Regions from separate parts of the Alkalibacterium iburiense genome, predicted to be linked through region 2. Evidence: predicted binding sites of a transcription regulator. Region 2 holds the regulator's gene; each other region holds the start of a gene.

Evidence for each region. The regulator Rex, encoded in region 2, represses fermentation and respiration genes when NADH is low (regulators of the CRP and FNR family bind a similar motif). The targets are predictions, from matches to a motif close to TTGTGAANTANTTCACAA.
Region 1: a site for Rex is predicted at 1,496-1,513, ahead of ABDZ53_RS07855 (DUF1858 domain-containing protein). Genes of this name have one in related genera too.
Region 3: a site for Rex is predicted at 1,405-1,422, ahead of adhE (bifunctional acetaldehyde-CoA/alcohol dehydrogenase). Genes of this name have one in related genera too.

The regions. Positions count from the first base shown of each region.
Region 1 is NZ_BAAACW010000094.1:40,340-43,626, forward strand. Features, by position in the region: gene ABDZ53_RS07850 (DUF438 domain-containing protein) at 1-1,107, opposite strand, end outside; gene ABDZ53_RS07855 (DUF1858 domain-containing protein) at 1,115-1,339, opposite strand; gene ABDZ53_RS07860 (methionine ABC transporter ATP-binding protein) at 1,761-2,495, shown strand; gene ABDZ53_RS07865 (methionine ABC transporter permease) at 2,492-3,190, shown strand; gene ABDZ53_RS07870 (MetQ/NlpA family ABC transporter substrate-binding protein) at 3,209-3,287, shown strand, end outside.
Region 2 is NZ_BAAACW010000039.1:47,812-51,098, forward strand. Features, by position in the region: gene groES (co-chaperone GroES) at 1-232, opposite strand, end outside; gene ABDZ53_RS03300 (CPBP family intramembrane glutamic endopeptidase) at 470-1,126, shown strand; gene ABDZ53_RS03305 (DUF4305 domain-containing protein) at 1,169-1,375, shown strand; gene ABDZ53_RS03310 (redox-sensing transcriptional repressor Rex) at 1,463-2,155, opposite strand; gene ABDZ53_RS03315 (ABC-F family ATP-binding cassette domain-containing protein) at 2,482-3,287, shown strand, end outside.
Region 3 is NZ_BAAACW010000167.1:38,512-41,798, reverse strand. Features, by position in the region: gene pflB (formate C-acetyltransferase) at 1-1,028, opposite strand, end outside; gene adhE (bifunctional acetaldehyde-CoA/alcohol dehydrogenase) at 1,589-3,287, shown strand, end outside.

The DNA.
Region 1 (3,287 bases), on a different contig from region 2:
CATAATAAATTTGCCTTTTACTTTGAACCACAATGATTCCGACTCTTTCTTGCCTTCTCTGAAATCACTGATTAATTGCTTCACCACTGGCTGACTTTTTGGAGGGTGACAATTGAGGACTTGTCTTCCAATAGCATTTTTAGTTCGTGGGAATACTTTTCTTTCCTCATTCGTATTGAAGTATTTTACTGTGTCATTTTTATCGACAAAAGTAATTTCTAATGGCAGCAGGTTCAACATTTTTTCTAACTCTTTTAAAGTCAAATGCCCTGTTTCAAAAGGTAAGTTTCCATTTTCAGATATAGAGGTGTCCTCAAATGTTTCTCTATCAGGCTCCCATTTGGCTTCTGGTTTAACGATGCAGTAGCCAATGTCTTCTGTTTCCTCTGCAATCTTAATCCAGTCGTCTTCATTAAAGACATCTATCACCATGGGAATCATAATTTCTTCTTCTTTAACGACCATTTCTTCCAGTTCATATTTCAAGGCCGCAAAAGCATCGAGCAATAGATCTCTTTCATCTTTGTCTAAAAGCAGTTTAAAGGATTTAAACATATCACGGATGTCATCATCCACTCCCCACATCACTTTGGGTGGCGCGACAATATCATATTTTTCCATAAGAGGAAAAATGGAATTCTCTTTTCGTAAGTAGTGGGTATCGAACTCTGATAGGATAGTCAGCTGTTTGTGTAAGCCATCCAGCAAAAAATCTTCTGGTTCAGTGACATAGAGTTCTAGTAAGCGTTCAATGCGCTCTAAAGTACTTTCAATCGCCAAGTTTTCCATTTTTAACACTTGAACCGGATGCCCTTGTTTCTCCATTTCAGGGGAAATATTCTCTGGTGCAGCCACATTTCCGATAAACATTGAGGCATGGATATTACATAAACGCATAATGTCTTCTGCTTCAATGCCTTCTTTAGCCATCAACCGTCTTTCCATAACAGATATCTCAAAGGCACTGACATTTGAAAAAAATTTTTGAAACTCTCCTTTTATTGCTTCCGGATCTTCTCCTTCGTGCAGACGTAAAATTAAGTCTTTTAATTTTTCTTGTCTTCTCTCTGTCTGTAAAGTCCGGTTACTTCTTTGTCTTGTGGACATAAACCCTTCACTCCTTCACTTCAAATCCTTCTTGATGCAGCGCGTCTACTAATCTCTCTGGACTGATTCCTACTTGTTTTGCTCCTTTATTAAGGGGCATCATACGTCCAACTGTATTCAACATCTTATTATCTTCCAAGGGAGTAAAACCAAGGTTGACAAGTATCCCTTTTAGTTCCGGATTTTCTTGAATCAATTGAAACACTGTTTTATTCATGTCGATTTGTTTCATTGTCGCGCTCCTTATTTTCTTCACTTAAGTTTTTATACTCCTCTATCATAAATGACACTTGTTCTCTTTTCAACAATCATATAAATGTGTCTCTTTCGTTTTAGGAAAACATTAGGATAAACGTTGATTTAATAACAATAACTACAAATTAAACCTTTGAATATTTTTTAACAATTGAAAAGAGCTCAATTAAGATATAAACATTATTGTATTTATACTGCCTTATTACTAGCTTTCATAAAACACGTCCAATGATTGTCTTAATAGGCTTTCTGGTATTTAAAAGGATAGTTTTAAACTCCAGGCTTTTTCTCTCCTTACATTTAGAAACCGTTTACTTGTTGCTCTTATCCAAATGGGTTTTTATAATAAGTATGCGTTAGGCGTTTAAATTTATTTCTGATGGGAAAGGAGGAGCACAATGATTGAATTAAGTCATATTAAGAAGACGTTTCAGAGTAAAGGTGGACCGGTCCATGCTTTGAAAGATATTCATTTAAAGATTGAAGATGGAGAAGCCTTTGGGGTGATTGGGGAAAGTGGAGCAGGGAAATCTACTTTGTTGCGATTAATCAATGCTTTAGAACGTCCCGATGAAGGAGACGTAAAAGTTGGCGATACTCTTGTTAACTCTTTAAATAAATCTCATCTGCGTGCTCACCGAAAAGAAATAGGAATGATCTTTCAGCAATTTAACTTGCTCAGTAATAAAACGGTAGAAGATAATGTACGCTTACCTCTTAGCTTGCACTCGTATGAGAATCCTTTGTCCGTGGATGAGGTCTTGAGTTTTGTTGGTTTAGAGGATAAAAAGAAAAGCTACCCTTCTCAGCTTAGCGGAGGACAAAAACAGCGAGTAGGTATCGCTCGGGCTCTTATTACCCGGCCGAAAATTTTGCTGTGTGATGAACCAACCTCTGCTTTGGATGGGAATACGACAGAAGGCATTGTGGAGGTTTTAAAAAGAGCGCATCAGGAATTTGACATGACCATTATAGTAGTCACTCACGAACTACCCGTTGTTAAAGCCTTGTGTAACCGCAGCGCTATTATGGAAAAGGGTGAAATAGTGGACATTGTTTCTGTTAAGTCCTCTCAGAAATTAAAGGAAACTATCCCTTACCACAAACGGGCTGCTGAGGTGTTGACCTCATGATGGAAAGGGTGAATAAGTTTTTACCTGTTTATATCGAGCGTGTGATTGACTACTGGCCTAGACTGGCTGAAAGTTTATGGGAAACAGGGATTATGCTATTCTTTGCAATGATCGCTGCCATTCTTATCGGACTCCCTGTCGGAACCCTTCTTTTTTTAAGTGCAGATGGACGGCCGAATGAAAATAAGGTGCTGAATCGCATCCTTAACGCCGTAGTCAATATTATTCGCTCTTTTCCATTCTTACTATTGGTGGTTGCTATGCAGCCTCTGATTCGGGAATTTTACGGACGGGCAACGGGAGATCCGATTGCGGCCTCTTTCCCGATGGTGGTCATTGCTATTGCTTTATATTCCCGCTTTGTGGAACAGTCTCTGATGGATGTGCCTCAAGGAATCATTGAAGGGGCTCAAGCGATGGGAGCGACCACTTTCCAGTTGGTTTGGAAATTCATGTATGTGGAAGCAAGAAGCAGCTTGGTCATTGGCTTTACGACGGCTGTGATTAGTTTTGTGTCGTATTCGACCATTATGGGGGTCGTCGGCGGTGGAGGTATCGGTGATTTTGCGATACGGTACGGTTATCAGCGATATGAAACGGATATTATGTATACCGCGATAGTGATTATTATTATATTAGTGGAGCTATTCCAATGGCTGGGCTTGCGTTTAGCCAGAAAAATAGATAAAAGATAAAGTATGAGGAGATTTATTATGTTAAAGAAGAGTTTATTATTAGGAAGTACGGTTTTATTGTTAGCGGCTTGTGGGACGACGGAAGACAATCCGGTTG
Region 2 (3,287 bases):
CATCATATTTGACTTCTGAACCAGCATATTTTTCAAATACGACTTCGTCACCAACTGATACATCAACCGCTGCACGTTGGCCGTTATCTAATACTCTGCCTTCTCCTACGGCAATAACTTTTGCTGTCTGAGGTTTTTCTTTAGCAGAATCTGGTAATACAAGCCCACTTGCAGTTGTTTCTTCTACTTTTTGTACTTCAAGCAGTACTCTATTTCCTAAAGGTTTTAACATGTTGAAATCCCTCCGTATAATATTAGTCGTTATTTTTATTCACTAGTCTACTAGTGAGATGTGAGTGTTAGCACTCTAAGGTGTCGAGTGCTAACTCCACTTATTAGTATATTCAAAACTCATGAATCTTGCAAGTCCTAAATTTGAAAAAAATAGATTTCTTCCTTTGTGGAAACCCTTCTTGATTTGTGTTAAATTACTAGTATTATGGATTTTAATTGCTAAAGGATGAAACTAATGAACCTTAACCGAAGTAATAAGAAAGCTGCTACACAAATCATTGTACTTTATATTATTATTCAGTTAGTCACAGCCATTGTGCCTTTTTACTTTCCAGAATCTTCAGGACCAGAACTCTTCCTCACTTTTTCCATTGTGATGTTCAGCTTGGGAGCTCTTGGAATGATATGGATTGTTAGAAGACAGCAGATGCAATTTGATTTCGAAGATTCTTTTTCACAACAGCGCAAAGAAATCCTCACTTGGGGGATTGCAGGGGTGTTTATAGCCTTATTTGTACAAAATATTGCGAGCATCATCGAAGTGATCGTCTTAAATTCCCCCATGGAATCTCAAAACACAGAACAGATTATGCAAATTGTATCAAGTTACCCTGTCTTTTTAATTCTAGCAGGTATTGCCGGACCAATAATGGAAGAATTTGTCTTTAGAAAAGCCATATTCGGTATGCTTATTGATAAAATCGGAGGCATAGGAGCAGCGGTAGTCAGCTCTTTACTTTTTGCTTTTATCCATTTTGACGGTTTACTGTTAGTTTATTCATCTATGGGCTTTGTGTTTGCGTGGCTTTACTACAAAACGAAAAATATTTGGACTCCCATTATTGCTCACTGCTTGATGAATATTATGGCAGTTGTTCTTAACTTGCTTTAAATGAAAGGTCTTAATAGGACTAAAAGATAGAAAGGATTCAAGATGACTGAAAAACAAATCAAATTTCAAATTGGCTTTAAATATGTCTTCTTCCTGCTTTTTCTTTACTTTACAATTGATTCAGTAGGTTCAAGCGGATGGAGCCTTTTCTCCATACTTTTTGCCCTTATTGCGACAAGAGACTTTGTTCAAGGGACGCGTTTAGCAGAAGTCTATTATCGAATAAAAAAACATCAGAAGAAAAACTGACATCCATGCAGTGATTCCTCTCATAACTAAAAGCACGACCCTTTTTCCTTATTTAATAAAGGAAGTAGGGTCGTGCTTTTGTCTGTGCTAGTCGTTATAAAAAAGATCGTCTAATGGATTATCTGCCTCTTCTTCTGAATCATCTGCAAAATCCTGGTAATAGTTAATGAAGTAGATAAGTGTCTGTAATTCATTTGTTAAGTCAACATTATGAACCCGTACGCCTTTAGGTACCGTGACTCGGATTGGTGTAAAGTTCATAATCCCTTTCGCTCCCCCTTCAACCAGCTTATCTGTCATCTCTTGTGCAATATCAGAAGGAACGGTCAAAATAGCCACATCAATCTGCTGCATATCCAGTTGTTCAATCAATTCATCTACATGATAAATAGGGACACCCTGATGAATTGTTCCAATAAGGTCTTCATGAACATCAAACCCAGCACTGATTCGAATATTATTGTTGCGACGGAAATTGTAATTTAATAGGGCTTGTCCTAAATTTCCAACTCCAACTAAGGCAACATTCGTTAAGCGATCTTGATTTAATTTTTTACTGAAGAAATTCATTAAGGATTCGACATCGTACCCGTATCCTCTTTTTCCAAGTGCACCAAAGTAAGAGAAATCTCGTCTAATAGTGGCACTGTCTACTTTTACTGCTTCACTTAACTTAGCTGAAGAAACTCGTTCTTTTCCGGCTTCATATAAAAAGCGTAAATAGCGATAATATAAAGGCAATCTTCTTGCTGTTGCTTTTGGTATTTTCTTTTCTGCCATGTTTATTCTCCTCTTTTAAATATATAACTTTAGGGTTTCATCCTCAATCAGTCAATTCTTTTTGTGCATTCACAAACTAGTGACCTTAGAACATAATTTATTATACCACTATTATGAGTAAAATAAAGATTTATCTCTAAAGGAAAGCTTAAAGTTTCATAAACAGCCCATTACTCTTCTTGTTCATTTGTGAACGTTACCACTGATTATGCACATATTACTTTAAGTTAGTTATCCCGTAACAGGGACCAGATAGGGTTTGTTAACGTGTGCGATTATGCTAAACTAAGAGAAGATAAGATTGCTTAGAAAAAGAGGAAACTATCATGATTGTATTACAAACTCAAAAAATTGCACGACATTTCGGAGCTGAAACGCTCTTTGATAATGTTTCTTTAGAGATTAAAGACTCCTCTAAAATAGGATTAGTTGGTCGAAATGGAGCTGGAAAAACAACCCTTCTGGATATCATTTCAGGCAAAACGGAACCAGATGAGGGGGAAATTCACAAGAAAAAAGATATGACTATTGGATATCTTGATCAACATACAGGCTTGGAGTCTTCCCTCACGATTTGGGAAGAAATGTTCAAAATCGCCGAACCTTTAATGGCTATTCAATCAGAAATGACCCAGTTGGAAAAGCAAATCAGTGATCCGCATTTAGATCACTATACAGTAGAATATAAAGATCTTCTTAGTCGATATGATGCGCTTCAAATCCGCTTTCAGGAAAATAACGGATATGGCATTGAAAGTGAGATCAAATCTGTCCTTCATGGTTTTCGCTTTTACGAAGAAGATTACAATACACCTATTGAACAACTCTCTGGTGGTCAAAAAACACGATTGGCCTTAGCCCGTTTATTATTAGAAAAGAAAGATTTACTGGTTTTAGACGAACCCACAAACCATTTAGATATCGATACATTGGCCTGGTTAGAAAGCTATCTTCAAAGCTACACAAAAGCTCTCTTAATTGTCTCTCACGACCGGTATTTTTTAGACAAAGTGGTAAATGAGATTTATGAGGTCTCCAGAGGCAGTGTGTCTCATTATCCTGGAAATTACTCTGCTTATTTGGATTTAAAGGCTGAAAGAATCAAACGAGAATGGAAAGTATTCGAAAAACA
Region 3 (3,287 bases), on a different contig from region 2:
ATACCTACTCCACCGATGGCTTCTGTCACCCAAGTAGGGTCTCCAGAGAACAGTTCGTTATAATCCGGTGTGCGTGCAAATTTAACTAAACGAAGCTTCATCACAAAGTGATCTACTAACTCCTGCGCTTCTTTTTCAGTCATTCTACCCTTTGCCAAATCTCTTTCAATATAAATATCTAAGAAAGTGGATGTCCGTCCTAGAGACATAGCGGCACCATTTTGTTCTTTAATCGCTGCTAAATAACCTAAATATAACCATTGGAACGCTTCTTGAGCTGTTTCAGCTGGTCGAGAAATATCAAATCCATAAATATTCCCTAATTCTTTCAACTGATGCAAGGCTTTCAACTGATCACTTAACTCTTCACGGTGTCTTATGACCTCTTCACTCATCACTGCCGTATCTGTTAAAGCTTTATCTGCCTTCTTTTCTTCAATTAAACGATCCACTCCGTACAATGCTACACGACGGTAATCTCCAATTATACGACCGCGGCCATAAGCATCGGGTAGTCCAGTTATGACTCCACTGCGACGTGCGGCGCGCATTTCAGGTGTGTAAGCATCAAACACACCCTGATTATGTGTTTTTCGATACTCTCTAAAGATGTGTGATAAAAGAGGATCCACTTCAAAGCCATAAGATTCTGCCGACTGTTCCATCATTCGAATACCGCCGAAGGGTTGGAATGAACGCTTAAATGGTTTATCTGTTTGGAATCCAACAACTTTTTCTTTGTCTTTTTCTAAATAGGCTGGCCCGTGAGAGGTTATAGTCGATACTAAATCTGTATCCATGTCTAGTACCCCGCCCGCTTCACGTTCCAACTTGTTTAAGTCCATTACACGATCCCATAAAGCTTCCGTTGCTGCTGTTGGTCCTTGTAAAAAGGAGTCATCTCCATCATAAGGAAGATAATTACTTTGAATAAAGTGTCTCACGTCAATAGACTCTTTCCACTTTTTGCCCTTAAAGCCCTCCCAATAAATCTCTGAAGTAAGGTGCTTAGACTCTTGTTTTTCCATTTTCATTCTCCTTTGTTAACTATTTTTCAATAGTTTGTTCATGTTCAATATATCACTATGCCCCATTTTATTCAAGTGAAGAGACTAACCAGTCTCCGTTAAAAACAGTGAGGTTAAGCTAATTTCAAAGCATTGTGTACTATAACAATCAAGTGAAAATAGTCAACAGAAAATAATTTTACTTACTTAAAATAACTTTTTTCGTGTAATCATAGATTTTATCTCAGTTTTACTTAACCAGCCGAAAGAAGATATTCACCTGTACTATATCAGTTATAAAGCTAGAAAAAATGTGAACAAAATATCACAATTTAATATGTTACCCTATTAACTAGTCTGCGCTTCAATAATAACTATTATATTAATACTATTCATATTGTGATATATGTCACAATATTGTCACATCTTATAATTTTTGCAAGCGAATTCAGTATGTTATAGTTTAGACGTAAACAAGGCAACCTGAAGAATAGAGCAAAATACCCTTCTTTACATTAGATAAGAAGAAAATTTTAACGGTATATGCTCAATACTTCACTAACTTTACGGAGGTGTTTACAATGGTTAAAGAATTAGTACGAGAAGAAAAAAAGATTACAATTGGGGAAACAATAGATAGACTGGTGCAAAACGCTACAGAAGCATTGAATGAGATGTACAGTTTGGATCAGAAGCAGATAGACGTTATTGTCAAAGAAATGGCTCTTGCTGCATTAGACAAACACATGGTTCTTGCTAAAATGGCAGTTGATGAAACCGGGCGTGGGATATATGAAGATAAAATAATAAAGAATCTCTTTGCTTCTGAATATGTCTATCACAGTATTAAACACGATCGAACGATTGGGGTCATTAATGAAAATGAACATGAAGGAACCGTAGAGATTGCGGAACCTGTTGGGGTAATTGCAGGTGTGACACCTGTAACGAATCCTACTTCTACTACCATTTTCAAATCTATTATTGCTATTAAAACGGGTAATCCGATAGTTTTTGCTTTTCACCCTTCTGCTCAAAAGTCGAGTGCAGAATCGGCTCGTGTGCTTTATGAAGCAGCTATTAAAGCAGGAGCACCCAAACATTGTATACAATGGATTGAGAGCCCGTCTGTAGAAGCTACTCAAACACTAATGACTCACCCGGGTGTGGCTACTATCTTAGCGACTGGTGGTCCGGGAATGGTTAAAGCCGCTTATAGTTCGGGTAAACCTGCTTTAGGTGTGGGCGCCGGAAATGTGCCGTGTTATATCGAAAAGTCGGCGAACATTAAACGAGCGGTCAATGATTTAATTTTGTCCAAAACATTCGATAATGGAATGATTTGTGCCTCTGAACAAGCAGTCATTATTGATAAAGAGATTTATGAAAAAGTTAAATCAGAGATGCAAAACTTAGATTGTCATTTTCTGACTAAAGCTGAACGATTAAAAGTAGAGCAACTCATGGTGTCAGAAAATAATGAACTCAATTCGGATATTGTGGGACGATCAGCCTATGCTATCGCACAGATGGCTGGAGTCACTGTTTCTGAAAAAACAAAAATCTTATTAGCTGAATATGATGGTGTTGGACCAGAGTATCCTCTATCACGAGAGAAATTAAGTCCCGTTTTAGCTGCTTATAAAGTAAACACATCCGAAGACGGTATTAAACGGGCAGAAGAAATGCTTGCTTATGGTGGATTAGGTCATTCGGCCGTCATTCACTCTCACGATGAATCTGTTATTGGTGCATTCGACAGACGCATGAAAGCTGGACGATTGATTGTCAATGCTCCTTCTTCTCAAGGAGCGATTGGAGATATTTACAATGCTTACCTCCCTTCCCTCACTTTAGGATGTGGATCATTTGGAGGAAATTCCGTCTCTTCAAACGTCAGTACCATGCATTTAATTAATGTGAAAAAGCGTGCCGCAAGAAGTAACAACATGCAGTGGTTTAAAGTCCCGCCAAAAGTCTATTTCGAAAGAAACTCTGTGCAGTATTTATCTAAAATGCCAGATATTAAAAAAGCGTTCATTGTCACAGATCCTATGATGATTGAACTTGGTTATGTGAATAAAGTACTTTATCATTTAAGAAATCGCCAAGAGTATGTTCACTGTGAGATTTTTTCAGATGTGGAACCTGATCCATCTAAAGAGACTGTTTTAAAGGGAGCCCGTGCAATGGAAGCTTTCCAGCCCGATGTCATCATTGCATTAGGTGGCGGTTCACCAATGGATGCGGCTAAAGGCATGTGGTTATTCTATGAACACC